DNA from 4 places in the Streptomyces gobitricini genome. Region 2 is predicted to be linked to each of the others. Evidence: riboswitches for the same ligand, from Rfam matches in the RefSeq annotation. Region 2 holds a riboswitch; each other region holds the start of a gene.
What was found. A riboswitch is a leader RNA that binds a small molecule or an ion and turns the genes downstream of it on or off. The one in region 2 is predicted to bind cyclic di-AMP.
Positions count from the first base shown of each region.

Region 1: another riboswitch for cyclic di-AMP. It lies ahead of ABD347_RS27555 (NlpC/P60 family protein); the one in region 2 lies ahead of ABD347_RS13725 (transglycosylase SLT domain-containing protein).
Region 3: another riboswitch for cyclic di-AMP. It lies ahead of ABD347_RS14760 (transglycosylase family protein); the one in region 2 lies ahead of ABD347_RS13725 (transglycosylase SLT domain-containing protein).
Region 4: another riboswitch for cyclic di-AMP. It lies ahead of ABD347_RS18945 (M23 family metallopeptidase); the one in region 2 lies ahead of ABD347_RS13725 (transglycosylase SLT domain-containing protein).

Region 1 covers NZ_BAAASR010000040.1:83,587-90,623, forward strand. Annotated here, with positions in the region: gene ABD347_RS27540 (esterase/lipase family protein) at 1-319, shown strand, start outside; gene ABD347_RS27545 (peptidoglycan DD-metalloendopeptidase family protein) at 548-2,011, shown strand; gene pcrA (DNA helicase PcrA) at 2,015-4,510, opposite strand; cyclic di-AMP (ydaO/yuaA leader) riboswitch at 4,721-4,887, shown strand; gene ABD347_RS27555 (NlpC/P60 family protein) at 4,886-6,130, shown strand; gene ABD347_RS27560 (hypothetical protein) at 6,368-6,721, opposite strand; gene ABD347_RS27565 (C40 family peptidase) at 6,953-7,037, shown strand, end outside.
Region 2 covers NZ_BAAASR010000015.1:267,423-274,459, reverse strand. Annotated here, with positions in the region: gene ABD347_RS13755 (DUF2617 family protein) at 1-71, shown strand, start outside; gene ABD347_RS13750 (DUF4247 domain-containing protein) at 68-481, shown strand; gene ABD347_RS13745 (DUF350 domain-containing protein) at 575-1,012, shown strand; gene ABD347_RS13740 (polyamine aminopropyltransferase) at 1,021-2,622, shown strand; gene ABD347_RS13735 (hypothetical protein) at 3,455-3,751, opposite strand; partial or broken gene ABD347_RS13730 (IS5 family transposase) at 3,815-4,384, shown strand; gene ABD347_RS13725 (transglycosylase SLT domain-containing protein) at 4,368-5,153, opposite strand; cyclic di-AMP (ydaO/yuaA leader) riboswitch at 5,158-5,322, opposite strand; gene ABD347_RS13720 (SpoIIE family protein phosphatase) at 6,058-7,037, opposite strand, start outside.
Region 3 covers NZ_BAAASR010000016.1:90,387-97,423, forward strand. Annotated here, with positions in the region: gene ABD347_RS14735 (NAD(P)/FAD-dependent oxidoreductase) at 1-367, opposite strand, end outside; gene ABD347_RS14740 (Ppx/GppA phosphatase family protein) at 738-1,658, opposite strand; gene ABD347_RS14745 (DUF501 domain-containing protein) at 1,655-2,191, opposite strand; gene ABD347_RS14750 (FtsB family cell division protein) at 2,206-2,676, opposite strand; gene eno (phosphopyruvate hydratase) at 2,774-4,054, opposite strand; gene ABD347_RS14760 (transglycosylase family protein) at 4,342-5,055, opposite strand; cyclic di-AMP (ydaO/yuaA leader) riboswitch at 5,059-5,235, opposite strand; gene ABD347_RS14765 (transglycosylase family protein) at 5,491-6,411, opposite strand; gene ABD347_RS14770 (cytochrome P450 family protein) at 6,592-7,037, opposite strand, start outside.
Region 4 covers NZ_BAAASR010000020.1:88,464-95,500, reverse strand. Annotated here, with positions in the region: gene dxs (1-deoxy-D-xylulose-5-phosphate synthase) at 1-204, shown strand, start outside; gene ABD347_RS18965 (aspartate aminotransferase family protein) at 201-1,586, shown strand; gene ABD347_RS18960 (XRE family transcriptional regulator) at 1,646-2,320, shown strand; gene ABD347_RS18955 (DUF6126 family protein) at 2,340-2,456, shown strand; gene ABD347_RS18950 (tyrosine-protein phosphatase) at 2,460-3,272, opposite strand; cyclic di-AMP (ydaO/yuaA leader) riboswitch at 4,084-4,244, shown strand; gene ABD347_RS18945 (M23 family metallopeptidase) at 4,247-5,164, shown strand; gene ABD347_RS18940 (SGNH/GDSL hydrolase family protein) at 5,333-6,127, shown strand; gene ABD347_RS18935 (TetR/AcrR family transcriptional regulator) at 6,146-6,856, opposite strand; gene ABD347_RS18930 (carboxymuconolactone decarboxylase family protein) at 6,980-7,037, opposite strand, start outside.

The DNA of each region.
Region 1 (7,037 bases), on a different contig from region 2:
GACCGTCGCACCGCTCGCCGGCGCGCACCCACTCATCCGCCAGATGCGTCCCGGCTCGTCCGTACTGCGGGAACTGAGCGAGCCCGCGCCCGGTTGCCGTACCCGCTTCGTGGGTTTCTGGAGCGATCTGGACCAGTGGATGGTCCCCGTGGAGACGGCACGCATCGAGCATCCGGACCTGATCACGCGGAACGTACGCGTCACCGGAATCGGCCATCTCGCGCTGCCCGTGCACCCCGCGATCGCGGCCGGCGTCGTCCAGGCCCTGGAGTCGGACGGGACAGCCGCCGGAACATCCGATTCCGCGTCCGTGGCCTGAGCCGACCGGGCCACCTGTCGAACACTTCTCGAACATAGGGCCAAGGCTCTGCCTGCACTCCGCCGAAAGGCGGCCGAATGCCCGTTTCCCCCGGGGCTAAAACCCACGGAAGATTGTCGGTTGCGCGTACCGCCGGGTACAGTCGCGCCCACTGCTTTCCCCTCTGGGGCCCCTTTCACCGGGGGCCACCCCAGACCTGGTCCTGCTGCCGAGGCGAGAGAGACGTTGGTGAACGACCAGCCCCCCCACGCCGGGTACGTCGGAGACGACGCGTATTCCACGGGCAGCCTTGAGTCCGGCGGCCAGGAAACCGGCAGCTTCGCCACCGATCCTCTCTTCGGCGCCCTCCCCGGCACCTACGGGAACGCCTACGAGACGGCTTACGGCAACGGAAGCAGCGGCGGCACCAGCGGTCACCACACGGATCACAGCGGTCAGTACGACGGCACCCAGTGGTCCACCGCCACCCAGCAGTGGACCACCACGGACACCACCGGCTACGACACGCACTCCGGGCAGACCGGACAGTGGGACACCGCCGCGTGGACCGGAGCGGGCACGTACGACGCGACCGGCCAGTGGAACGTGGCCGCCACCACCTTCGAGACGGCCGCTTTCGAGACGGCCACCTTCGAGACGGCCGCCTTCGACACCGGCGCCTACGACGCCACCGCCTGGAACCACGCCGCCGCGCCGACCGAGACGTTCACCGTCCCCGAGCAGTACGACTACGCGGCCGCCGACCAGCCGCCCGCGCCGGAGCAGCACACCGAACCGCACACGGAGCCCCAGGGGGCGCCCGAGTCCGCGGCCGAACCGGAAGCGGCGTACGAACCCCAGCCCGAGCCCGAGGGTCTGCACGACAGCCTCACCGAAACGGCGATCGCCCCCGTCATCCCCCGCCCCACCCGCCGCGCGGGAGCGGGCGGTGGCGGCAGCCGCGGCCGGCGCCGTACCCCCGCCAAGCGTTCCGCTCTCCTCACCGTCGCCATGCCCTCGGCCTGCGTCATGGGCGTCGCCGGTATCGCGGCCGCCTCGGTCAGCGGCCTCACGGGCAGCGGCTCCGCCGAGGCGAAGTCCGAAGAGAAGGCGGTGACCGCCGCCGACGCGGCCTCGGTGCACCCGGTCGTCGCCAACAGCGAACTCGACACCCAGCTGGCCGCCCTCAGCGCCGACGCCCGCGACTTCGGCGACCGCGCCAGCCGCACCCAGGAGCGCATCGACCTCAAGGCGCGCCAGGAGGCGGAGCGCAAGAAGCGCGAGGAGGAGGCGGCCCGCCGTGAGGCGCTGCGCCCCAAGTTCGCCCTCCCCGTCGCCCTGCACCAGCTCAGCGCGCGGTACGGGCAGGCGGGCGTCAACTGGATGTCCCTGCACACCGGTATCGACTTCCCCGTCCAGTACGGAACCCCGGTGATGGCCGCGACCGACGGCACCGTACGCACCCAGTGGAACAGCGCGTACGGGAACATGGCGATCGTGACCGCCAAGGACGGCACGGAGACCTGGTACTGCCACCTCAGCAGCACCAAGATCCGCTCCGGCGAGGTCAAGGCCGGTGAGGTGATCGCGTACTCTGGCAACTCGGGCAACTCCACCGGACCGCACCTGCACTTCGAGGTACGGCCCGGCGGCGGCGCCGCGATCGACCCGCTGCCGTGGCTGCGCAGCCACGGCCTCGACCCGACCTCCTAGCCGCTACAGCTTCTCGACCGGCGCGTACCGCAGCAGGAGCCGCTTCGGCTTCTCGTCCCCGAAGTCGATCGTCGCCTGCGCGTCCGCGCCCACACCCGTCACCGCCATCACCGTGCCGAGCCCGAACTGGTCGTGCGTCACCCGGTCACCGACCGCCAGCGAGATCACCGGCTTGTCCGTGGCACGCCGGGTGGCGAAGCCCGACGGGCCGCCGGAACGCGACCGGGACGACAGCGACGAGGACAGCGACGACGCGATCCCGGACGTCGGCCCGGCGGGCTTGGCCATCGCACCCGTGCGCCTCCACTCCAGGTACGCGCCCGGGATCTCCTCCAGGAACCGCGACGGCGGGTTGTACGAGGGCTGCCCCCACGCGCTGCGCATCGTCGACCGCGTCAGGTAGAGCCGCTCGCGGGCGCGTGTGATGCCCACGTACGCCAGGCGCCGCTCCTCCTCCAGTTCCTTGGTCTGGCCGAGGGCGCGCATGTGGGGGAAGACACCGTCCTCCATGCCCGTCAGGAACACCACGGGGAACTCCAGGCCCTTGGCCGTGTGCAGCGTCATCAGCGTGATGACGCCGGAGCCCTCGTCGTCCTCGTCCGGGATCTGGTCGGAGTCGGCGACGAGCGCCACCTGCTCGAGGAACTCGGCCAGGGTGCCGGGCTCCTCGCCCCGCTCCTGCTCGAACTCGAGGGCGACCGCGGCGAGTTCCTGGAGGTTCTCGATCCGGGTCTCGTCCTGCGGGTCGGTGGAGGCCTGGAGTTCCGCGAGGTATCCCGTCCGCTCCAGCACGGCCTCGAGGACCACCGCGGGACCGGCACCCGAGTCCACGATGGTGCGCAGCTCCTCCATCAGCGTGTTGAACCGCTTCACGGCGTTCGCCGACCGGGCCGCCATGCCGTACGCCTCGTCGACCCGGCGCAGCGCCTGCGGGAAGGTGATCCTCTCGCGCAGCGCCAGCGCGTCGATCATCGCCTCGGCGCGGTCACCGATGCCCCGCTTGGGGACGTTGAGGATGCGGCGCAGCGGGACGTTGTCCTCGGGGTTGGCGAGCACGCGCAGGTACGCGAGGACGTCGCGGACCTCCTTGCGCTCGTAGAAGCGGACGCCGCCGACGACCTTGTACGGGAGGCCGACGCGGATGAGGATCTCCTCGAAGACACGGGACTGGGCGTTCGTCCGGTAGAAGACGGCGACGTCGCCGGCCTTGGCCTCGCCCGCGTCCGTCAGCCGGTCGATCTCGTCGGCGACGAACTGTGCCTCGTCGTGCTCGGTGTCCGCGACGTACCCGATGATCCGGGCGCCCTCACCGGCGTTCGTCCACAGGTTCTTGGGACGGCGGCTCTCGTTGCGCTCGATGACCGCGTTGGCGGCGGACAGGATGGTCTGCGTGGAGCGGTAGTTCTGCTCCAGCAGGATGGTGGTCGCGTCCGGGTAGTCCTCCTCGAACTGGAGGATGTTGCGGATCGTCGCGCCGCGGAAGGCGTAGATCGACTGGTCGGCGTCACCGACGACGCACAGCTCGGCCGGGTCCAGGTCCTCGTATCCGGTCCCCACCAGCTCGCGGACCAGGGTGTACTGCGCGTGATTGGTGTCCTGGTACTCGTCGACGAGTACGTGCCGGAAACGGCGGCGGTAGTGCTCGGCGACATCGGGGAACGCCTGGAGCAGGTGGACCGTCGTCATGATGATGTCGTCGAAGTCCAGGGCGTTGGCCTCGCGCAGCCGTGCCTGGTACATCCGGTAGGCCTCGGCGAGGGTCTTCTCGAACCCTCCCCCTACGCCTTCGGCGTGGGAGGTGCCCCCATCGGCCTGGTCGGCGAAGGTCTCCTCGTCGATCAGCTCGTTCTTCAGGTTCGAGATCTTGGCGCTGAACGACTTCGGCGGGAACTTCTTCGGGTCCAGGTCCAGGTCGCGGCAGACCAGGGCCATCAGCCGCTTGGAGTCGGCCGCGTCGTAGATCGAGAAGGACGAGGTGAAGCCGAGCTTCTTCGACTCACGGCGCAGGATGCGGACACACGCGCTGTGGAAGGTCATGACCCACATGGCGTTGGCGCGCGGGCCGACGAGCTGCTCGACGCGCTCCTTCATCTCGCCGGCTGCCTTGTTGGTGAAGGTGATCGCCAGTATCTGGCCGGGGTGGACGTGGCGCGTCGCCAGCAGGTGGGCGATGCGGTGGGTCAGCACCCGGGTCTTGCCCGATCCGGCTCCGGCGACGATGAGCAGCGGCGAGCCGGTGTGCGCCACGGCGGCGCGCTGCTGGTCGTTGAGCCCCTCCAGCAGCGCGGCGGGGTCCACGACGGTGCGCGGGGCGCCGTCGCGGTGGTAGGCGTCGCGGGCCGGGGGCACGTCGAAGCGGTCGCCGAAGAGGTCGTGCGGGACCTCCTCCGCGGCCGGGGCGTCCCCGGGGCCGTCGGAGTCCTCGGGCGGCGGCGGGGGCTCGTCGGAGGCGTGGTTCCGGAGGTCCGCCAGGAAGCTGTCGTCAAAGAGGCTGCTCATCGCCTATCGAGTCTAGGCCGCCCCACTGACAGCCGTGGACGAACCGGAAACAGGTCCGACTCATCACCCTCCGTACCGATTCGACGACATCACGCCAAGGTCACGAATACGTATCGGGCATATCGAACATCATCCTTCACAGCACCACCACAGGTTGGCTAGCGTGCTCGCCCAAGCGGTCCGTTCTCTCATCGGCGAACCACGCCAGTCGGATCGCCCACGCCGAATTCGTGCTGCCTCCGCGGCAGTCCGGAACCGGGGACCCACACGTACGACCGAGGTGAATCGGCCCGCAGCCCCTCGGGCACGGCCGTAGGGCACCTTCCGTTCCGCCCGAACCTGACAGCTGACCCGGTAGGCGGTCCACGGAAGGAGATGCCGGCCTTGGCGTCGCATCGCAAGCCGCGCGCATCGCGCACCTTGCAGACCCTGCATGCCCACTCCCCCGCCGTCGGGGTCACGACGGCCGCCGCCCTGGCCTCGGTCACGCTCCTGTCGTCACAGAGCGCGACCGCCGCGCCCGGCGCGGCGGGCGACCCGGAGCGCAAGCCGACGGTCGAGGAGGTACAGAGAAAGGTCGACGACCTCTACCGGCAGGCGGGCACGGCGACGCGGCAGTACGGCAGCACCAAGCAGACCAAGCAGACCGAGCGGGCCGAGCGGGCCGAGCGGGCGGGGCGGGCCGAGCGGGCCGAGCGGGCGGGGCGGGCCGGGTGGGCCGGGCGGGCAGCGCAGGCCGGGCAGACGGCGCAGGCCGGGGAAGAGCGGTGGCGCGAGGCCGGCGGGACGCGCGACGACGCCACCCGGCGTACGGAGGCGCCGCACGATTCGCGCCACACCCCGGGGCCCCACGCGGCCCCCCAGCACCGCTCCGGCGGCCGGGCCCCGGCCACGTCACCTGCCTTCCCGGACATGCCCCGGGCGTTCGTGGAACAGGCGCAGCCGGTGGACCGGCTCACCGACCGGCGGCACGAGTCACTCACCGGCTCGCCGGCACAGCAGCCCCACACCGCGCACCAGCGGGCGGAGGCCACGCGGCAGCCGCCGGAGTCACTCAGCGCCTCGCAGGCCTCCCTCCGCGCCACCAAGCAGGCCGTGCAGCGCAAGCTCGGCGACGCCCGGGCGCTGCTTGCGCTGCTCACGGCCGGGGAGCGGGCGCGGGCGGAGGCGGGGGCGGCAGAGGTCCCCGAGCGCCACGAGCAGTGGCGGGAGCAGCCGCAGCAGCCGCACACGCAGATGCAGGCGCAGGCGGACGACGAGAGCGGTCACACCGCCAAGGCCCGCGAGGTCGTCGCCTTCGCCGAGGCCCAGACGGGCAAGCCGTACGTGTGGGGCGCCACCGGCCCGAGCTCGTACGACTGCTCCGGGCTCACCCAGGCCGCGTGGCGGGCGGCGGGGGTCGACCTCCCCCGTACCACGTGGGAGCAGGCGCGGGCGGGGACCCGGGTCCGTACGGAGGACCTGCGCCCCGGCGACCTGGTGTTCTTCCACGACGACATCAGCCACGTGGGCATCTGCAAGGGCGGCGGGAAGATGATCCACGCGCCCGGGCCCGGGGAGGACGTCCGCGAGGAGTCCATCCACCACATGCCCATCCACAGCAGTGTGCGCCCGGCCTGACACGACCCGCCCGGCATGACGGGGCAACGCCCCTCAGCGCCTGCCCGAACCGGGCCTCGGCGTCGGGCCGGGCACCGCCCACCGGCACGGCGTTGCGAGCGACCGGCCGTCCGGTCGGCCGCGCCGAGGTCCGACGGGCCCGACGGGCCCGACGGGCACGGTGGTACCGGAGCGGGACGGGCCGCGGCGGGTGGCGGACTCCTGGACGAGGCCGCCGCCCGGGCGCCCGAGGGCCGGTCAGGTCCAGAGCGTGGCGATGAAGATGTTCACCACGGTCAGGCCGCCCACGGCTCCGAAGACCGCCTTGTCGACCCTTTCCTCGTCACGCTTGACGTAGACCAGGCCGAGGATGACGACCAGGATCGCCAGCTTCACACCGATCTTGACGTTGTTCACGGTCTGGTCGTCGGCCTGGTTGAGGCCGACCAGGGCGACTCCCGTGATCAGCATGAGCAGCGCGCCGTGCAGCATCGCGGGGCCGAAGCGCGCCGTACCCTCGCCCATCGCCTTCATCTGGGTCAGGAAGCCGCCCAGGAGGGCGGCGATACCGATGACGTGCAACGCGACGAAGACATTGATGAGTACGTCCATGGGGCGGAGCCTAACCGGGGCCATACCACCGGGCGCCGGTGAGGGTCGCCTCATCCGTCGCATCGGTCGCGGCCGATACGGAATGCGGGATTCCGAGAGCGTGTGCCTCTCCGAATCCGCTCCGGAACCCTCACCTGCGGTCAATAGCGGTCATGCCGCCGCCCGGCCGTTACCGCCGGGCTTAGCGTCCTGCCCCAGGCCCCACCCCGCCGAAGGGAAGTGACCGCCCTCGTGGCAGCGCACCGGAAACCCAAGCAGCACCCGCTGAACGGCCGCGTGGCCCTCACCCTGGCACTCGCCGGGGCGGCCACCGCCA
Region 2 (7,037 bases):
GGCGCACCTGGCACACCTACCCGCAGAGCCGCCGGATCGTGGCGACGCACACCCGGCTGGAGGCCCGATGAAGACCGCTCGACGCGTCAGCGTGATGCTCCTCGCCACGCTGGCCCTCGCCGCCTGTTCCAGCGATCCGGACGACGACGACGGCAACGCCGTACCGTCCGGCTGGATCCGCGGCGCGTACTCCTCCAGCGGCGCCGGCTACGTCGACAGGGCGGATCCGGCGCCCAGGGTCGCGAAGGAGATCGACGGCAACACCCCGGCCGTGGCCCGCCTCACCGACGGTGGCAAGGAGTTCCTCCGCTACCGCAACGACATCGTCGCGATCAGCCCGCACGCCGGCGGCACCGGCAGCCTGATCGAGATCGCCGACTACCGCACCGGCTACCACCGCTGGCGCACCCACCTCGGCTCCGTGTGGCCGGACCCCGACAGTGCCGCGTTCCGCGGCGGGGGCCCCGGCTCCGGCAAGTGACCTGCCGGGTCGGCACACCCGCGGCCCCTGCGCCCCCCTCCTCCGTTTCCGTCTCCTCCCGAACCCCTCGACGACGTCCCCGAAAGGCACACCGTGGCAGAGATCTTCGAGTCGGCAGGCATCGCCCTGCTCTACGGCCTCGTCGGCTTCGTCGTGATGGCGGTCGGCTTCATCGCACTCGACCTCGTCACCCCCGGAAAGCTCGTCCACGTGGTGTGGACCGAGCGCAACCGCGGCGCCGCCGTTCTCCTCGCCGGCCAGACGATCGCCATCGGCCTCGTCATCGAGCAGTCCATCCGGGCCAGCGAATCGGAACAGGGCCTCTCCGAGGGCCTGTTCAGCACCCTCCTCTACGGGCTCGCCGGCGTCGTCGTGATGACGCTGATCTCGGTCGTCGTCGGGCTGCTCACCCCCGGCCGCCTGGGCCACGCCGTGCTCGACGACAACGGGACCAGCCCCCACCCCGCCGCCTGGGTCCAGGCGGCGATGTACCTCGGCACGGCCTTCATGGTCGGCGCCGCCGTTTCCTGAGCCCCACCATGAGCACCACCGCACCGGACCGCACCACCCCGGCCGCGTCCCCCCGGCCACCGGGGGCGCACGCGCGCGGGACACGCTTCCTGCTGCTCCTCGCGGTGTTCGTCTGCGCGGCCTGCGGGCTGGTCTACGAACTGGCGCTGACGGCGCTGGGCAGTTACCTCATCGGCAACTCCGTGATGCAGACCTCCGTGGTCATCTCCGTCATGGTCTTCGCCATGGGCATCGGCTCCCTGGCCGCCAAGCCGCTGCAACGCCGCGCGGTCGGGGCCTTCGCCCTCGTCGAGATCCTGCTCGCGCTCGTCGGCGGCCTGTCGGTGCTCATCCTGTACGTCGCCTTCGCCTGGCTGCGGCTGTACATGCCGGCCATGGTGGTCGTCTCGTTCGTCGTGGGCCTCCTCGTGGGAGCCGAGATCCCGCTGCTGATGACGCTGCTCCAGCGGATCAGGCGGCAGGAGGCGGGCAGCGCCGTCGCCGACATGTTCGCCGCGGACTACGTCGGCGCGCTGGTCGGCGGCCTCTGCTTCCCGCTGCTGCTCCTGCCCGCGTTCGGCCAGCTCAGGGGCGCACTGGTGGTGGGGGCGGTCAACGCGGTGGCCGGGGTCGTCGTCGTCCTGTGGATCTTCCGCCGCGAGACCCGCCCCATGGTGCGCAACGGGTTGCTGGCCGGCGCGGCCGGCGTCCTCGCGGTCCTGGCCGCCGTGTACGTGCTGGCCGACGACATCGAGGTCACGGCGCGCCAGCAGCTCTACCGCGATCCCATCGTGCACGCCGAGACCACGCCGTACCAGGACATCGTCGTCACCCGCTCCACCGCCTTCACCGGGGAGCCGGACACCCGGCTGTTCCTCAACGGCGACCTGCAGTTCTCCTCCGTGGACGAGTACCGGTACCACGAGGCGCTCGTCCACCCCGCCCTGTCGGGGAAACGCTCCTCCGTGCTCATCCTGGGCGGCGGCGACGCGCTGGCCCTGCGCGAGGTCCTGCGCTACGACGACGTCGACACGGTGACCCTGGTCGACCTGGACCCGGCGATGACCCGCCTGGCACGTACGTTCACACCGCTGCTCGACCTCAACGACCACGCGCTGTCCGACCCGCGCGTCACGGTCGTCCACGCCGACGCCTTCAACTGGCTGCGGGACGCGACCGGGCGCTACGACACGGTCATCGTCGACTTCCCGGACCCCGACACCGCCGCGCTGGCCAAGCTCTACAGCGTGGAGTTCTACCACCTGATGGGCCGGGTCCTGACCCCTGACAGCCGCGTGATGGTGCAGGGCGGCTCACCGTTCTTCGCGCCCAAGTCGTACTGGTCCATCGACGCCACCATCCGCGAGGCCGGCTACGCCACCACCCCGTACCAGGTCGACGTCCCCAGCTTCGGCAACTGGGGCTTCGTCCTCGCCACCCCCGGCACCGGCGGCCCGCCACCGGCGCTGCGCCTGGCGGCCGGTACGCCGCCGCTGCGCTTCCTCGACGACGACGTCCTCGCGGCCGCCACCGTCTTCCCGGTGGACCGGCGTCCCCAGGACGTACGGGCGAGCACACTGATGGATCCGGCGGTGCTGGAGTACACCCGCCACGAGTGGCGGAACTACTGAGCCGGGGCAGCCACCCTCTCGTCGGGGGGACGGGCTGCCGCGCGGGGCGCTCGGGGTCGTCCCGGCCTCGCGCGAGCGCCGCCGTACCGGCCCGACGTGGTCGTGCGGCGTGGAGGCGCACCCGGCCCGGGCCGTTCGCCACGGCCGGAGGGCCGTCGCGTACGGCTGCCGGGACGCCGGACGCCGCTGGGGGCGGGGCGCCGCCCCGGGGCAAGGTGGTCGGCGGCGGCGTCACGCAGAGCCCGGACGCTGGCAGGACGGGCACGGTTCGTCATGACCGTGGGCGTTGATGACGGTGCCCCATTCACCGCAGTCGTGGCAGTCGCGGGCGAGAGCTGTGTTGATGCGAAACGCTGGGGTGGGAGCAGTCGGGTCGGCTTCGTGGGCCATGCGGGCGAACTCCTCGTAATGCGCGGTACGGGAAATGTTGTCATGGTTTGCATACGTATGCAACAGGTCGGAGGTCACGCGGCAGGCCCGGGAGCGACAGGCCCGGGCGCTCCCGGCCCGGTCGGCGTCGTCACGGGAGCCGGTGAACGCGTCCGTCCTCCCGCTGCGTCCGCCCCGCGCGAGCCGCCACGGCGCCGCGGCACGACGCCGCCGGGGCCGGCCGCTCGTGCGCGGCCGGCCCCGGGGTGCGGTGCGGGGACTGCGGGGGGTCGATCGCTCCCTGCGTGGTGCGTGGTGCGTCGACATGAACTGACGGATGGGTCGTGGGCGTTGATCGCATCCGTTGCTGGCGCCGGGCGAGGATGGGCAGGCCGGTGCGGGACCTGCGCCAGGTGGTGAACGGGATCTTGTAGAAGCTGTCCACCGGGGCTGCCTGGCGTACCTAGTCGGTGATGACGTTGAACGCCGAGAAGATCTTCGGCCGGTCCTCCGGCACGCCCGCTTCTCTGAGGGCGGGCAGGAGGTGTTCGGAGAACCGTTGGAGGGCTTCCTCCGATTCCCAGACGTCGACGACGATCCATCCGTCGGGGGTGGGGCCGGCGGCGTGCGAAATCAGGCCCGGAACCGGATAGTCGGCCCGTGAGCCGAGGCCGCCCTTGCCGCCGCTCACCCGGTCGGTCACCTGCTCGTACTGGGCCTGGGTAACACCCGGCATCTCCTGCACCATGATGATCGGCATCAGGTACGCACCTCCTCGTTCGCCCCCTTCCAGTCCACTCCCTCCGCCAGAGGACCGCCACCGGTGCGCTCTGGCGTCCACGCACGATGCCGTCGTCCAGCGCCCAGGGAAGGGGCCTGGGAAGGCGAGGTCCTCGGCCGGTCCCACGCGGCGGGCTGACCAGCAAGATCCACCTGGCCTGCGACGGGCGGGGCCGGCCGCTCGCCTCCACCCTGACCGGCGGGAACGTCAACGACCGCACCCGGTTCGAGCCCGTCATGGACCGGATCAGCGTCAGGCGGCCGGGCCCGGGACGTCCCCGGACCCGGCCCGGCCGTGTGGTCGCGGACAAGGGTTGCTCCGCCCGCGAAATCCGGGCCCACCCGCGACGACGCGGGATCGCCTGCACGATTCGGCGAGCGGATCGACCGGATCAACGGCCGCATCCGCCGAGGCGAGAGGCTCTGCCGGCACGACCGGTCCGCCTACCGGCGGCGGAACGTGATCGAGCGCTGCCTCAGCCGGCTCGAGCAGAACCGGGCCCTGGCCACCCGCTACGACGAACGCGCCGCCCAGTACCAGGCCATGGTCACCCTCGCCTGCCTTCGACTCGGCTCCACGACTTCCCCGACACGACCTAGTACGGACCGTTGACGTTGTCGATGGAGCCGTACCTGTCGGCGGCGTAGTTGCAGGCGGCGGTGATGTTGGCGACCGGGTCGTACGGGTCTGTCGACGTGCCCGGCACGTGGTAGGCCTCGAAGGTCGGAGCGATCACCTGGAGGAGGCCCTTGGAGGGCGTTCCGTTGATGGCGTTGATGTCCCAGTTGTTGATCGCCAGCGGGTTGCCCGAGGACTCGCGCATGATGTTGCGGTGGATCCCCTCGTAGCTGCCGGGGATGCCGTGCCGGGCCATGACGTCCAGCGCCTCCCGGATCCAGCCGTCGAGGTTGTCCGGGTACGTCGCGGCCTTGGCGGCGACCGGCGCCGCCTTGCGCTCGGCGGAACGGTCGGCCCGCTCGGGCGTGGCGGAGGAGCGCGCGGCCGGGGCCTTCGCGCCGATCGTCAGCTCGAGGCCGGGACGGATCAGGGACGGGTCGGCGCCGACGGCCTTCCGGTTGTCCTCGTAGAGCTTCTGCCAGCCACCGCTCACCCCGTGCTCCCTCGCGATCTTGGAGAGGGAGTCGCCCGCGACGACGGAGTACGTGACCGGACCGGCCTTCGCCGTGACGGTGGCGCTCGGTGCGGCGGCGACCGCGGCGGTGACGGCGTGCGTGGCGGTGGGCGCCGCGCTCGGGGCCGCCTGCGCGGTGGTGGCGCCGATCATGGGGAGCGCGAGTGCCGCGCCGCCCGTGCCCGCGGCGACGAAACGGCGGGCGAGCGGATTGTTCTTGGGACGGCGGTGCTTACCCTTTGCGGGCATGGCGAATTCCTCTCCGTCGCCTACGAGGTGAGCTGTCGGGTTCGGACTGGAGATGTCCGGCCGCGGTATCCGCGACTTCACCCCGAGCCGTTCCGGAAGTGCTCCGGACCGGCGACTTACCTGGGTCCCCCGCTCCTGCCGTACGTACGTGAGTGGGTGGGTGGGTGGGGTCTCCGGACGGCGGCAGGATTCGGCGGTCCATCCGGATTGAGGGGACCGTAAGCGAGGGGGGCCGGACGGAACAAGGCTCGAATCGACCGCCGCGAACCTTTCCCACGCGCGTGTCGAACCGTCAACTTCGCTGTGTGCGAGCGGAAAAAAGGCCTGTGGAACGGTCCGGGGCCGGAACCGTCCGGTGATTCTTATCACGCCCGCCCATCCGGGGTCACAAGTCCCCTATGTGCGGCCCAATATGGGCGGTCACCGCGATACCGCCAAAGGGTGAATAAACGTCCAAATTGGACTAAAGGTGTGTCGTGGTGTGGTGGGTGGTCGTCGTGCCCGGGTGCGGCCGGCGCGCACGACCGGCCAGGTGCCGGCGCCGAAGCCCGCGCGCGGCCCCGCTCCGCTCCGGTTCGGCTCCCGCTGGCGGGGCCTGGCGCGGACGTGGCCCCGTTCGCGCTGGCGGCCGAAGAGGGAAAGGGGCCTCGGCCGGGCCGTCCCCGGTGCTGCCGAACCGGTGCGGCAGCCGGGTGCCGCACTCGGCCGCCCCGCCCGGCCGGCGCGTGCAGCCATGCGTAGCCCTCGTGTGTACGGGGCCGGGCGGTCCGCAGCGGCGGTTCCGGGGCCGGGCGGCGCCGGCCTGCCGGTGGCCGGCGAGAGGGCCCGCGGCACCAGGCGCCGGCCCCTTGGCGGTGACGGCTGGTCGCGGCGGATCACGGTGGGGCGGGGCGGCCGCGGACGGTCACCAGGAGACGTCGTCGAGCATCAGCTCCACCGGCTGCCGTGGCCCGGCGGCCGGTGACTGCTCCGTCCACATCACCTTCCCGGTGGGGGTGTACCGGGTGCCCCACCGCTCGGCGAACTGGGACACCAGGAACAGCCCGCGGCCGCCCTCGTCGGTGGTGGCCGCGCGCCGCAGGTGCGGGGAGGTGCTGCTGCCGTCGGACACCTCGCAGATCAGGCAGCGCTCGTAGAGCATCCGCACATGGATCGGCTCGGATCCGTAACGGATGGCGTTCGTGATCAGCTCACTGAGCATCAGCTCGGTGCTGAACCCGATGTCCTCGAGTCCCCACTGCTCCAGCTGGCGCCCGCACGCGGCCCGCACCCGGGCGACGGCCGAGGGGTCGGGGGGCACGTCCCAGTCCGCGACGCGGGCCCGGTCCAGCAGGTTCGTCCGCGCCACCAGCAAGGCGATGTCGTCGCGTCGGTGCGGCGGCAGCATGGCGCTGAACACGGCCCGGCAGGTCTCCTCGGGTGTGCGGTCCGGGTGGCCCGACAGCGTCTCGCGCAGTACGCGGAGCCCCGTGTCCAGGTCGCGCTCACGGTGCTCGATCAGCCCGTCGGTGTAGAGCACGAGCCGGGTGCCCTCCGCCAGCTGCAGCTCGGCCGTCTCGAACGGCAGGTTGCCCAGCCCGAGAGGGGGGAAGACCGGCACCTCGGGGCAGTCCACCGTGCCGTCCGGAAGGACCAGGACCGGTGCGAAGTGCCCTGCGGTCGCCACGCTGCACCGGCCGGTCGCCGGATCGTAGATCGCGTACAGGCAGGTCGCGCCGGTGATGCCCTCGCCGTCGCCGGCCTCCTCCTGGTCGATGCGGGACACCAGCTCGTCCAGGTGGCCCAGCAGCTCGTCCGGCGGCAGGTCCAGCGCGGAGAAGTTGTGCACCGCCGTCCGCAGCCGCCCCATCGTCGCGGCGGCGTGCAGACCGTGCCCCACCACGT
Region 3 (7,037 bases), on a different contig from region 2:
GGATCGGGAAGGTGCGGGAGACCGCGCCCATCGCGATGACCAGGTAGTCGAAGGGCAGCTCGTACGACTCGCCGACGAGCGGCGCGATCGTGGCGACCTTCCGGTCCTGGTCGATGGTGGTGACCCGGCCGGTGAGTACCTCGGCCTTGGGCAGCACGCGTCGCAGCGGGACGACGACGTGCCGCGGCGAGATGCTGCCGGCGGCGGCTTCGGGCAGGAAGGGCTGGTAGGTCATGTACGACCGGGGGTCGACGACCGTGACGGTCGCCTCGCCGTAGCGCATCTTCTTGAGAATGCGCCGAGCTGCGTACAGGCCTACGTACCCACCGCCTACTACGAGGATCCTGGGACGCTCCGTGGTGCTCATGCCATCGAGTATCCACCCGGTCGAGGGGGGTCGCTCGTGCGCCCCTTCACAAGCCCCTGGGGCACCTCTGCTACACTGCGCGGCCCACGTGACCGAGGTCATGGCGCCCGAGGGGAACCGCGGTGTAACGGAAGACGTTGTTCACCCCCGTTGAACTGGGACGGCGAGCACCTTTTAACCGTGGACCACCACCGGAGTTCACACCTGCGAAACATCGGCGAGGGTGGCTTCCCGGCCTGCGAAAGGGCCCCGAGCGGGGCTCCGGAGGCCGTGGAGCGGCTCCATGACCCCCGTCAGGGCCCTTTTCCTTGTGAAGAACTTCACGAACTTTTCCGCGACGCTGTCCGCCGGTGCCGCGAAGGGCCCGCGATCAGACGAGCGACAGGGCGATTCCGTCCAGAATGTCGTGCTCGGAGACGACCACCTCGCGGGCCCCCACCCGGTCCATCACGGCCAGCAGGACCAGCGCTCCGGAGGCGATGACGTCCACCCGGCCCGGATGCATCACCGAGATCCGCGACCGTTCGTCGTGCGTCGCGGCCAGCAGCCGCGCCGTGACCCCGGCGACCTGCTCGTAGGAGACGCGGGAGCGGTGGATGGCCTCGGAGTCGTACTCCGTCAGCCCCAGGGCGATCGCCGCGACCGTCGTGACCGAACCGGCCAGTCCGACGAGCGTCCGGGCCTCCCGCAGCGGGACGGTCTCCTCCGCCAGGTCCAGCGCCGCCTCGATGTCGGCCCGGATCGCCGCCACCTCCGCCTCGGACGGCGGGTCGCTGCGCACATGACGCTCGGTCAGGCGTACGCAGCCGATGTCGACCGACCGGGCGGCGCGAGCGTGCGTGGCGCCGACCACGAACTCGGTGGACCCGCCACCGATGTCCACGACCAGGTACTCGCCCGGGCCGCCGCCCTTCAGCTCCTTGGTGGCCCCGGTGAAGGAGAACTCCGCCTCCTGGTCACCGCTGACGACCTCGGGCTCCACGCCCAGGACGTCCCTCACGCCCCGGACGAAGTCGTCGCGGTTCTCGGCGTCGCGCGAGGCCGAGGTGGCCACGAAGCGCAGCTTCTCGGCGCCGTACTCCTTGATGACGGCGGCGTACTCGCGGCAGGCCGCGAAGGTGCGCTCCAGCGCCTCGGGCGCCAGCCGACCGGTCCTGTCGACGCCCTGGCCGAGCCGGACGATCGTCATCCGCCGGTCCAGGTCGGTGACTTCGCCGGTCGCCGGGTCGACGTCGGCGACGAGCAGGCGGATGGAGTTCGTACCGCAGTCGACGGCGGCGACGCGGGTCATTCCCCGGCCTCCTCGGGGGCGCCCGAAGCGACGCAGGGGCCCTTGGCCCACCACTCCGGCAGCATCGCGATGGCCTCGTCGCCCAGCGGGTTCACGCCCGGCCCGGCGGCCAGCGAGTGGCCGACGAGCACGTGCAGGCACTTCACGCGGTCCGGCATGCCACCGGCGCTCGGGAAGCCTTCGAGCACCTCGATGGCGTCGCGGCGCGCGATGTAGTCCTCGTGCGCGGCGCGGTAGGCGGCGGCGAGCTCCGGGTCGGACTGGAGCCGCTCGGTCATCTCCTTCATGACGCCGTTCGCCTCCAGCGTGCCGATCGCGGAGGCCGCGCGCGGGCAGGTGAGGTAGTACGTCGTCGGGAAGGGCGTGCCGTCCGGGAGCCTGGGCGCGGTCTCCACCACGTCCGGGTTGCCGCACGGGCAGCGGTGCGCGATGGCGCGCAGGCCGCGCGGCGGGCGGCCGAGCTGTTCCTTGAAGGCCGCGACGTCCGCCTCGGTGGGCTCGGTGCGTTCGGTCTGCGGAGGGGGCGTTTCCATGCCTGCCTTGAGTTCTACTTGCGGTCGGTGCGGTCGGCGGTGTCCACGCCGTCCCAGAGGTTGGAGTACCAGGGGCGGTCGGCCGCGCCCTGGTCGGTGCGGCGCTCGCGCACCGCGTCGGGGTCGATGACCGTGTAGCCGGTCTCCCCCGGGAGTACGTAGTGCAGATGCTCGCGCGCGAGACGCCTGATGTACGCGTCGTCCTGGAGTCGCGCCTTCTCGTCGCGCAGCTGTTCGACGCGCTCGCCCGCCTCCGCCGCCAGCCGCTGCTGCTCGGCGATCTCGGCGCGCTGGGACACCCATTGGCGCATCGGGTAGGCCAGGGCGACCACCAGTGAGCAGACGACCAGCGCGAGGAACGCCGCCCGGCCGGTGAGCCGGGAGCGGCGGTCCTGCCTGCGGGTCTGGGAGCGGTAGACACGGGCGGCGGTCTGCTCGCCGAGCAGTCGCAGTCTGGTCGCGGTGGAGAACCGGTCCCGGGCCATGTGTCTTACCCGCCTCCCCTTGCCCGTCACGTACGTACGTCCCCGGACACGGTACGGGACCGCGGCCGGGGACGTACGTAACCGGGCTAGGGGACGATCAGCCCTTGAAGCGCGGGAAGGCCGAGCGGCCCGCGTAGACGGCGGCGTCGTCGAGGATCTCCTCGATGCGCAGCAGCTGGTTGTACTTGGCGACACGCTCGGAGCGGGCCGGGGCACCGGTCTTGATCTGGCCGCAGTTGGTGGCGACGGCCAGGTCGGCGATGGTGACGTCCTCGGTCTCACCGGAGCGGTGCGACATCATGCACTTGAAGCCGCTGCGCTGGGCCAGCTCCACGGCGTCGAGGGCCTCGGTCAGCGAACCGATCTGGTTGACCTTGACCAGCAGGGCGTTGGCGCTGTTCTCCTCGATGCCGCGCGCCAGGCGCTCCGGGTTGGTGACGAACAGGTCGTCACCGACCAGCTGCACCTTGGAGCCCAGCTTCTCGGTGATGGTCTTCCAGCCGTCCCAGTCGTCCTCGAACAGCGGGTCCTCGATGGAGACCAGCGGGTAGGCCTCGACCAGCTCCGCGTAGTAGTCCGTCATCTCGGCGGCGGTGCGGGACTTGCCCTCGAACTCGTAGACGCCGTCCTTGTAGAACTCGGACGCGGCGACGTCGAGCGCCAGGGCGATGTCCCTGCCCGGGGTGTAACCGGCCTGCTTGATGGCCTCGAAGATGAGGTCGAGGGCGGCGCGGTTGGACTCCAGGTTCGGCGCGAAGCCGCCCTCGTCGCCCAGACCCGTGGAGAGGCCCTTCTCCTTCAGGACCTTCTTCAGGGTGTGGTAGACCTCGACGCCCCAGCGCAGTGCCTCGGAGAAGGACTCCGCCCCGATGGGGGCGATCATGAACTCCTGGATGTCCACGTTGGAGTCGGCGTGCGAGCCGCCGTTGAGGATGTTCATCATCGGAACGGGCAGCAGGTGCGCGTTCGGGCCGCCCAGGTAGCGGAACAGCGGCAGGTCGGACGCCTCGGAGGCGGCGTGCGCGACGGCGAGGGAGACGCCGAGGATGGCGTTGGCGCCGAGCGACGACTTGTCCGGGGTGGCGTCCAGGTCGGACATCGCCTGGTCGATCAGCCGCTGCTCGGTGGCGTCGTAGCCGACGAGCTCCGGGCCGATCTGCTCGATGACGGCGAGGACGGCCTTCTCGACACCCTTGCCGAGGTAGCGGTCCTTGTCACCGTCGCGGAGCTCGAGGGCCTCGAACGCTCCGGTGGAGGCACCGGACGGGACGGCAGCACGGCCGGTGCTGCCGTCGTCGAGGCCGACCTCGACCTCGACCGTGGGGTTGCCTCGGGAGTCCAGGATTTCCCGGGCTACGACGACGTCGATGGACGGCACGAGCATCTCCTTCTGGGATGTGACGCAAAATGTGACGCATGCGGTGCAGGGTCTCTTCGGCCTTGCGGCAAGAGCCTAACCGGCCGGGGGGCCCGAGCCGGCCGTCGCCCGCCTCCTGGGACGAAAAAGGGCTCACAGAGCTGCATTGCGGGCAAAACGCCACGTAACCTACCGGTCGGTAGTCGCGATGTGCGGAGGGCCGCTCAGGAGCGCGGACCGGGACCCGGCCCCGGAACCGGAAAACCCCGGTCCGGCGCGCACGGCGCCGGACCGGGGCGGTCCGTGGGTCAGCTCAGGTGGAGCTGCTGGCCCGGGTAGATCAGGTCGGCGTCGTCGACGATGTCCTTGTTCAGCTGGAAGAGCTTCTCCCAGCCGCCGGTGACGTTCTTCTCGGCGGCGATGGTGCTGAGGGTGTCGCCGGCCTTCACCTTGTACTCGCCGTCGCCCTTCTCGACCTTCTTGCCGGTCGGGGTGGTGACGGTCTTCTTGGACTCGGCCTTCGGCGCGGCCTGGGGCTCCGGCGCGGCCTGAGCCTTCGGCGCGGTGCGCTGCTCGCTGCGCGTGGCGGGCTGCTCGGCCTCGCGCTCCTGCCGCGGCTGGGCCTGCTCGCCGCCGCCACCGCCGTAGGAGGCGTTGGACAGGCCGACGCCGCAGCTCGGCCACGCGCCCTTGCCCTGGCCCGCGAGGACCTTCTCGGCTATCTCGATCTGCTGCGACTTGGAGGCCTGGTCGGCGGTCGAGGCGTACGCGGTGCCGCCGTACGCGGCCCAGGTGGAGGCCGAGAACTGCAGGCCGCCGTAGTAGCCGTTGCCGGTGTTGATGGACCAGTTGCCGCCGGACTCGCACTGGGCGACCTTGTCCCACTCGGCGGCGGTGGCGGCCGATGCGGTCGTGGCGCCCATCAGCGGGGCGGCGACGGCGGCACCGGTGATACCGGCGAACGCGACGAACCGGGCGGCCTTGGAGGGGCGACGGTGCTTGGACTTGCCGGAGAACAGCATGGGACATCTCCTCACCGACGCCTACGAGGTGAGCTGTCGGGTTCGGGCGAGTGAGTGGCCCGGCCGCGCGGCACAGTGGTGCGCTCGGCTTCACCCCAAGCCGGTTCCGTGCCATGTCTCCATGGCCGGGCCCGGCACTTACCTTGGGTCCCCCGCTCCTGCCTTCGGCGCGTGACGCGACGACTGTTCCCGTCGACCGGCGGCAGGATTCGGCGTTCCGGTCGATGGGGCCCGCGGTGGCGAGCAGTCACGACCGTAGACACAGAGCTTCCCGAAGTTCAAAGACGGACATCGGGGGCCAATCCGCCCTTATGCGCCCGCCCTTGACGGGCGTTTACGCAGGTGAAGGGCGGATTGTGCGATTCGGACGGACCTGCCGCGCCAACCGGGGCGAAGAGATTCATGTCTCACTTACACAGAAGCGGACATACAGGCTCATTCCTGGGGCTGATCCGCCGTCAGTTCAAGGCTCTGGCCAGGGAGGATCAGGTCCGGGTCGGTCCCGACGGTGGCCCGGTTGGCCTCGTAGAGGGCCGACCAGCCGCCGGGGACCTGGTACTCGTCCGCGATGACCGAGAGGTTGTCGCCGGGCCGGACCGTGTACGCGCCCGGCTCGACGCTCCCCGGGTCACGCGTCGCCCCGTCGCCCCGCGAGGCATGTCCGTCCTTTTCGCGGTCGGTGACCGGATTGCCGGTATCCGCCGGACCGGTGGGCTTGCGGGTGTCCTCCGCCTCGGGGGCGCCAGGGGTGACCGGCGCGGTGGGGTCGGCCGGGGCGGTGGGGTCGGCGGGGGCCACCGGATCGGTCACCGAACCCTCCTCCTTGGCGGGCTCGCCGCGGTGCTTGCCGGAGCCGGACGCGGGGCTCTGCGGCGCGCCGGGCGCCGTCGGGGCGGGCTCGGCGGGCGGCGGCGTCCCGGCCGGGCCGGCGGGGCGGGCCGGGTCGGACGCCTCCGGCGCCCCCGGGTCCTCGAGCACCTCGGCCAGGTCCGTCGCTCCGGGCGCCGCGGGCGCGGTGCCGGTGGGGTCGGCGCCGGGCGCGGAGGAGGCGCCGCCGAGACCCGCGACGGGCGCGCAGGTCTCCCAGGCCTTGACCCCCGTGGCCGCGTAGACCTTCTCGGCGACGGCCATCTGCTCCGTGCGGCTCGCGAGGTCGGGACGCGGGGCGTACGCGAGTCCTCCGTAGGACTCCCAGCTCTCCTGCGACATCTGGAGACCGCCGTAGAAGCCGTTGCCGAGGTCCGCGCTCCACAGGCCGCCGGACTCGCACTCGGCCACCCGGTCCCAGGTGGTGGCGTCGGCCGCCGTCGCGGAACCCGCGCCGAGCAGCGGGAGCGCGATGGCGGATCCGGTCACCCCTGCCGCGACGACGATGGCGGGGGCTTGACGGGGTCGTCGGTGCCGGCCGTTCCCGGAGCGCATGCGGTGCTGCCTTTCGCGTGACTGCTGAGGTGACGGTGAACGTAGCGGCATTCGAACGTCAGTCACAAGTCGATGCAGCGGAGATCACGCGAACATCACAGAAATGACGAGGCGTCAGTTCGGACCGGGGACCAAAGGGGTGAACTCGACCGGGAGCGTACGCAATCCACGCATGATGAGCCCCCCACGCCACCGCAAATCGGCAGGATCCACCGCGAGCCGGAGGTCGGGCAGCCGGGTCAGCAGCGTCCCGAGCGCGACCTGCCCCTCCAGCCGGGCGAGCGGCGCGCCGAGGCAGTAGTGGATGCCGTGTCCGTACCCCAGGTGCTGGTTGTCCCGGCGCGCCAGGTCGAGCGTGTCCGGCTCGGCGAACCGCTCCGGATCCCGGTCGGCCGCGGCCAGGACGACGAGGACGGGGTCGCCCGCGGCGATCCGCTCGCCACCGATGACGAGCGGCTCGGTCGCGAACCGCCACGTCGCCAGCTCCACCGGCCCGTCGTAGCGCAGCAGCTCCTCCACACCGGTCTCCAGCAGCCCCGGCTCGCCGGCGGCGAAGGAGG
Region 4 (7,037 bases), on a different contig from region 2:
AGCCGCAGCGGCGGGGTCGGCTGGGCGGTCGGGCAGGCGCTGCGGGACGCCGGGGTCGACGTCCCGCTGCGGACCTTCGGCATCCCCGAACAGTTCCTGGCACACGCGAAGCGCGGTGAGGTGCTGGCCGACATCGGGCTCACCCCCGTGGAGATCGCGGGACGGATCAGCGGAGCCCTGGCACGCAAGGAGAACGACGTATGAGCAAGAAGTTCGACCTGGCGGGACTGCTCGCCGAGCGGGGCGGCGAGGGGTACCAGCTGCACGCCCGCCACCTCAACCCCCAGCTGCCACGCATGCTTCACACGATCGGTTTCGACAAGGTCTACGAGAGCGCCGAGGGCGCCTACTTCCGGGACACCGACGGAGGCGACTACCTCGACATGCTCGCCGGCTTCGGCGTCATGGGCCTGGGCAGGCACCACCCCGTCGTACGCAAGGCCCTCCATGACGTCCTCGACGCGGAGCTCGCCGACCTCACCCGCTTCGACTGCCCGCCCCTGCCGGGACTGCTCGCCGAGAAGCTGCTGACGTACTCGCCGCACCTGGACCGGGTGTTCTTCTCCAACAGCGGTACGGAGGCGGTGGAGACCGCACTGAAGTTCGCCCGGTACGCCACCGGCCGGCCGCGCGTGCTGTACTGCACGCACGCCTTCCACGGGCTGACCACCGGCTCCCTCTCGGTCAACGGGGAGCGCTGCTTCCGCGACGGCTTCGACCCGCTGCTGCCCGACACCGCGATCGAGCTGGGCGACCTGGCGGCACTGGAGCGGGAGCTCGCTCGGGGCGATGTGGCCGCCCTCATCGTCGAGCCCATCCAGGGCAAGGGGGTCCACGAGGCCCCGCCCGGCTTCCTGCGTGCCGCACAGGAGCTGCTCCACAGGCGCAAGGCGCTGCTGATCGCCGACGAGGTCCAGACGGGCCTCGGCCGGACCGGCACCTTCTACGGCTACCAGCACGAGGACGGCGTCGAGCCGGACCTGGTGTGCGTCGCCAAGGCGCTGTCGGGCGGCTATGTGCCGGTCGGGGCCACCCTCGGCAAGGACTGGATCTTCAAGAAGGTGTACTCGGCGATGGACCGGGTGCTGATCCACTCCGCCAGCTTCGGTGCGAACGCCCAGGCCATGGTGGCCGGGCTCGCCGTCCTGTCGGCAATGGACGACGAGGAGATCGTGGCGAACGCCCGGACGACGGGTGAGCTGCTGAAGTCACGGCTCGCCGCACTCGTCGACCGCTACGAGATGCTGCACGAGGTGCGCGGCCGCGGCCTCATGATCGGTATCGAGTTCGGCCGCCCGTCCTCACTGGGCCTGCGCAGCCGGTGGACGATGCTCCAGGCGGCCCGCAAAGGCCTCTTCGCGCAGATGGTCGTGGTGCCGCTGCTGCAGCGGCACCGCATCCTCACCCAGGTCTCCGGTGACCGGCTGGAGGTCATCAAGCTGATCCCGCCGCTCATCATCGGGGAACGGGAGGTGGACCGGTTCGTGGAGGCGTTCACCGCGGTCATGGACGAGGCGCACAGCGGTGGCGGTCTGATCTGGGACTTCGGCCGCACACTGATGAAGCAGGCGGTGGCCAACCGATAGTTTTTGCCTCCTGGGCAAAAAAATTGCCCCGGAGGCAAGGGTGGTGGCGCAATGAGTGCATGAGCACTCCCGCCGAGGCGCCGTCCACGCCGTCGGGCCCCGGACCCTCCGGACCGGGACCCTCCGGCCCCGGTCCGTCCGACCCGTCCTCCGCCGCCATCCCGGACGTGGCGCCCCAGCTGCGCGCGCTGCGCCGGCGCCGGGGCCTCACCCTGGAGGCCGCCGCGCAGCGCGCCGGACTCTCCCCGGCCCACCTGTCGCGGCTGGAGACCGGTCGCCGCCAGCCCTCCCTGCCGATGCTGCTCGGCCTCGCCCGCGTCTACGGCACGACCGTCTCCGACCTGCTGGGCGAGGTGCCTCCGGAGCGCGACCCCGTCGTCCGGGGCGGCCGGGCGGAGCCCGCCGAGGCGGACGGCTGGGTCTACCACCAGGCCGGCGGCCCCGGACGGGCGATGCAGGCACTGCGAGTGCGGGTGCCCTACGCCACGCGGCACGACCTCGTACGCGTCCACCCTGGGGAGGAGTGGCTGTACGTCCTCGACGGGCGGGTGCGCCTGGCCCTCGGGGAGGCGGTCCACGTCCTCGACCCCGGGGACAGCGCGCACTTCGACTCGCTGACCCCGCACCGTATCGCCGCGGCCACCCGCGGTGGGGCGGAGCTGCTCTTCGTCCACACCCTCATGCAGAGCGCCGCGGCCGACCTGTGCCTCGGCGCGGGCGCCCACCGGCGCTGACCCCGATCGGAGCGTTCGCATGTCGTACGAAGGGAAGTTCCCCAGGGGGCTCGTGATCCGGCTCTTCGCCTACCTGGTGGCGGGCCACCTCTTCGCGGCCTTCCTCTACCTGCTGTTCGCGCTCGGGGCCGAGTAGGGCTCAGCCCTCGTCGAGCAGCCGCTCGCGCAGCCGCTCCCGGGTCTCGTCGCTCAGCTTCAGTCCCTCGGTCAGGTAGCGGTCGGTCGAGCCCCAGGTCTCCTCGATCGTCGAGAAGGCCGCCGCCAGGTAGTCGAGGCGCGCCTCGAAGAGCGGGTTGAGCAGCTCCATGACCTCGGGCGACATACCGGCCGGGGAGCTGTCGCTGCGGCGCACCTTGTAGCGGCGGCGCGGGTCGTTGGACTTGAGGTAGTCCTCCTCGATCGCGTCCCGCTCGACGCCGACCGCCAGCAGCGCCACCGCTATGGACAGACCCGCCCGGTCCTTGCCGGCGGCGCAGTGCATCAGGGCCGGGACGCTGTCCTCGGCGAGGGCGTGCAGCACGCGGCTGTGCTCCGCGGTGCGCTCCTTGATGATCTCGCGGTACGAGGCCGTCATCCGGGCCGCCGCCTTGCCGTCGTCGAGGATCGACCGCAGCTGGTCGAGGTCGCCGTCGCGGACCATGGTCCAGAACTCCGCTCCGTCGGCCGGGTCGGAGAGCGGGATGTTCACGTTCCGCACCCCGGGCAGCTCGACGTCCGGGCCTTCCAGTCTCTGGTCGGCGGCGTTGCGGAAGTCGAAGATGGTGTGCAGGCCGAGGCCGGCCAGGAAGGCGGCGTCCTCGCCCGTGGCGTGCGCGAGGTGGCCGCTGCGGTAGAGCCTGCCCTGGCGCACCCGCCGGCCGTCCGCGGTCGGAAGCCCGCCGACGTCACGGAAGTTGCGCACTCCGGTCAGCTCGGGCTCGATCGACGGGACCTGCGGCAGCTGCTGCGTCACGGGGGCTCCTCCGTGTGTGCGGTCGGCGTCGGCCGCCGACGATGTCGCGGTCCGACGATACGACATCGGTTCGTGGGGCAATCAATCTCTGTGCGCCTCGTACATTCGTTGCCCTTCCCATGATCGGGGCCGTCCCGGGAACCGTCGAGACGGGAGGCCGGCACCCGTGATCCGGGTGGTGGGGGAGGGGCGGGCGAGGCGACCGTCCGGGGCGCGGCACCGGCACGGGGCCGGTGGAGCCTCCGTACGGGGGGCCGGGGAGGGCGAGGGGGCTGGGGGCCGGCAGGCCGGGAGGCCGCGAGTGCGCGGGTCCGCTCGCCGACAGAGGTGCCGGGGGAGCGTGGGGGGCGGGCGACCGGCCGTACATGTGGGGGGCGAAGGGACCGCGTGCGGTGCCTGGTCTGAGATGTCTGCCCTATTTCGCACTGGTTTGTCGCCTGGCTGGACGGAGTCCCGGTGTCGCTGCCATGGGGCGGCGGCCGACGATGGATTGAGGCTTCTCGCTGTATCTCGTCAAGAAATGGGGCTTCTGTCCGTATTGGTGGTTTAGGTGCAACATGCCCCGACGGTAAGGGAGGTGGCGCGGGGTCACGTGAGCAGCGTCATAACCGTGACCGTCCGTGGCGGGGCGCGCCCCGTGAATTCCGTGCCCAGGAAGGGAATTCATGATCCGGGTTCCACGGAGGGTGACGGGAATTCCCCGGCCGCCGCACCCCTGGGAATGCCGGGACGAAAGAGGCGGCTTGTTCACGCCGACCCGGCTCGCTTACGGTCACGGCAATCCGGCCGGACCGCCGAATCCTGCCACCGGTCGGAATTCGCACCCACCCACGTGTGGCAGGAGCGGGGGACCCAGGTAAGTCGCCGTACCGGAATACCGGGACGGCTCGGGGTGAAGTCGCGTCAAGGCGCGGCCGGACAACTCCAGTCCGAACCCGACAGCTCACCTCGCAGGCGCCGGAGAGGAATTCGCCATGCCCGCCACGGGTAAGCACCGCCGTCCCAAGTCCAACTCCCTCACGCGGGGTTTCGTCGCCGCCGGAACGGGTGGCGCCGCCATCGCCCTCCCGCTGCTCGGAGCCACCGGTGCGCACGCCGCCCCTGCCACCGCGCCCCAGCAGGCCGTCAGCGCCGCCGTCGAGGCCGCCCCGGTCGCCGCCGCGCAGAAGGCCGCGCCGCGCACGTACACCGTCGTCGCGGGTGACTACCTCTCCAAGATCGCCAAGAACAAGAACGTCAAGGGCGGCTGGCAGAAGCTGTACCAGGACAACCGCCAGGTCGTCGGCGAGGACCCGTCGCTGATCCTCCCGGGCATGAAGCTCACGCTCGGCGCCAAGTCCACGGCCGCTCCGGCGAAGGCCGCTCCGGCGAAGCAGAAGGCGGCCCCGGCCAAGCCGAAGGCCGACGACACCCGTAGCGAGACCCGCGCCTCGCGCTCCGCCGCGAAGGCCGCTGCCCCGGCCCAGTCCGCCCCGAAGACCAGCGGCTCGGGCTTCACCGCCCCGGTGGACGCCGGCGTCACCACCCCCTACCGGGCCTCCGGCTCCAGCTGGTCCTCCGGTTACCACACGGGCGTCGACTTCTCCGCCTCCTCCGGCACCACCGTCAAGGCCGTGGGCGCGGGCACCGTCGTCTCGGCCGGCTGGAGCGGCGCGTACGGCAACGAGGTCGTCATCCAGCACACCGACGGCACCTACTCGCAGTACGCCCACCTCTCCTCGCTGTCCGTCTCCTCCGGCCAGTCCGTGAGCGGTGGCCAGCAGATCGGCCTGTCCGGCTCCACCGGCAACTCCACCGGCCCGCACCTGCACTTCGAGATCCGGACCAGCCCCAGCTACGGCTCGGACATCGACCCGCTGGCGTACCTCCGCCAGAACGGCGTCTCCATCTGACGCCCCCGCGCCTCCACGAGTGACAGCGCTCCGCCCGGCACCGCCCCCCGGTGCCGGGCGGAGCCGTGTTCCGGCCTTGGGGGAATCTTGACCGGTGGTAAACATCACCCCCCGTCAACCCCTCTTACGGTCGCGTAGGTCACATCCCCGGGTGAAAAATGTGCTCCCGTGGCAGACGATTCGACATTCAGAGACAGTGACGTATTCGGGTCGTACGCGGCGATCGGTGACAGCTTCACCGAGGGCGTCGGAGACCCTGGCCCCGACGGAACGTTCGTCGGCTGGGCGGACCGCCTCGCGGTGCTGCTCGCCGACCGGCTGCCGGAGCCCGAGGAGTTCCGGTACGCCAACCTCGCCGTACGCGGGCGCCTCCTCGACCAGATCGTGGAGGAGCAGGTCCCGCGCGCCAAGGAACTCGCTCCCGACCTGGTGACCTTCTGCGCGGGCGGCAACGACATCATCCGGCCCGGCAGCGATCCGGACGACGTGGCCGAGCGCTTCGAGCGCGCCGTCGCCGACCTGCGGTCCGTGGTCGGCACGGTCCTGGTGACGACCGGGTTCGACACCCGGGCCATGCCCGTGCTGCGCCGGCTGCGGGGCAAGATCGCCACGTACAACGGCCATGTGCGCGCCGTCGCCGACCGCTACGGCTGCCCGGTGCTGGACCTGTGGTCCCTCAGGACCGTGCAGGACATGCGCGCCTGGGACGGCGACCGGCTCCACCTGTCGCCCGAGGGCCACACACGCGTCGCGCTCCGGGCCGGCCAGGTCCTGGGCGTCGATGTCCCCGCCGACCCCGACCAGCCCTGGCCGCCGCTGCCGCCGCGCGGCACCCTCGAAGTGCGCCGCGACGACATCAACTGGGCCCGCGAGTACCTCGTCCCGTGGATCGGCCGCCGGCTGCGCGGCGAATCGTCCGGTGACCACGTGTCGGCCAAGCGGCCCGACCTGCTGCCGCTGTAGCGGCGGGCCGCCGGGCGTTCAGGAGCCGGACGCACCCGGGCCCGGAGGTGTGTCCGGGCTGCCGGGCGTGCCGGGACGGTCGGACGTACGGGGGCCGCCGGGCGTGCCGGGGCCGGGGGGCGTGCCGGGCGGGAGGTCCGGACGGCCGATCTCCCGGGCGAGGGCCTCATCCGCCCAGGCCAGCATCGCGGCACGGGTGAAGGGCGCCGCGTACGCGGTCATCTGGACGGCCAGGCCGTCCAGGAAGGCGGTCAGCCGCCAGGCCGCCGCCGCAGGGTCGTCGCAGCGGAACTCGCCCGCCGCCGCCCCCTGCGCGATCACCTCGGTCAGCGCCGCCTTCCACTGCCGGTCGAGGTCCTGGGCGACCTCCCGCAGCGCGGGTTCGCGCAACGCGGCCGCCCAGCCCTCGATCCACAGCCGCCACCCCTTGGCCCGGCCCGTCGGGGCGTACCAGTGCACGGCCGCCCGCAGCCGCCGGGCCGCCGTCGTCCGGCGGCCCAGCAGCCGGCGCAGATGCGCGAGGTCGGCCTCGGCGGCGTGCGCGAAGGCCGCCGCGAGGAGCTTCTCCTTGGTCGAGAAGTGGTACAGGACCAGCGCGCTGCTGACGCCCAGGGCGGATGCCACATCGGCGATCCGCACCGCCGCCACACCCCGCGCCTCGATCTGCTCGACCGCGGCCCGCAGGAGTTCCTCCCGCCGCTCGGCCACGCTCAACCGCACTCTGCCCACGCCAACACCCTAGGCGGTCCGGCGGAGCAGCGTACGCCCGTTCCCGGCCACCGTCGCGACGCTCCCGTGCGACGCTCCCGTCGCGACGCCCGCGTGACGCACCCGTCCGACGCCCCCGCGCGGTCACTCGGGCCGGAGCTCGCAGTGGTCCTTGAAGCCCTGGCTGGTGAGCCCCAGCGCG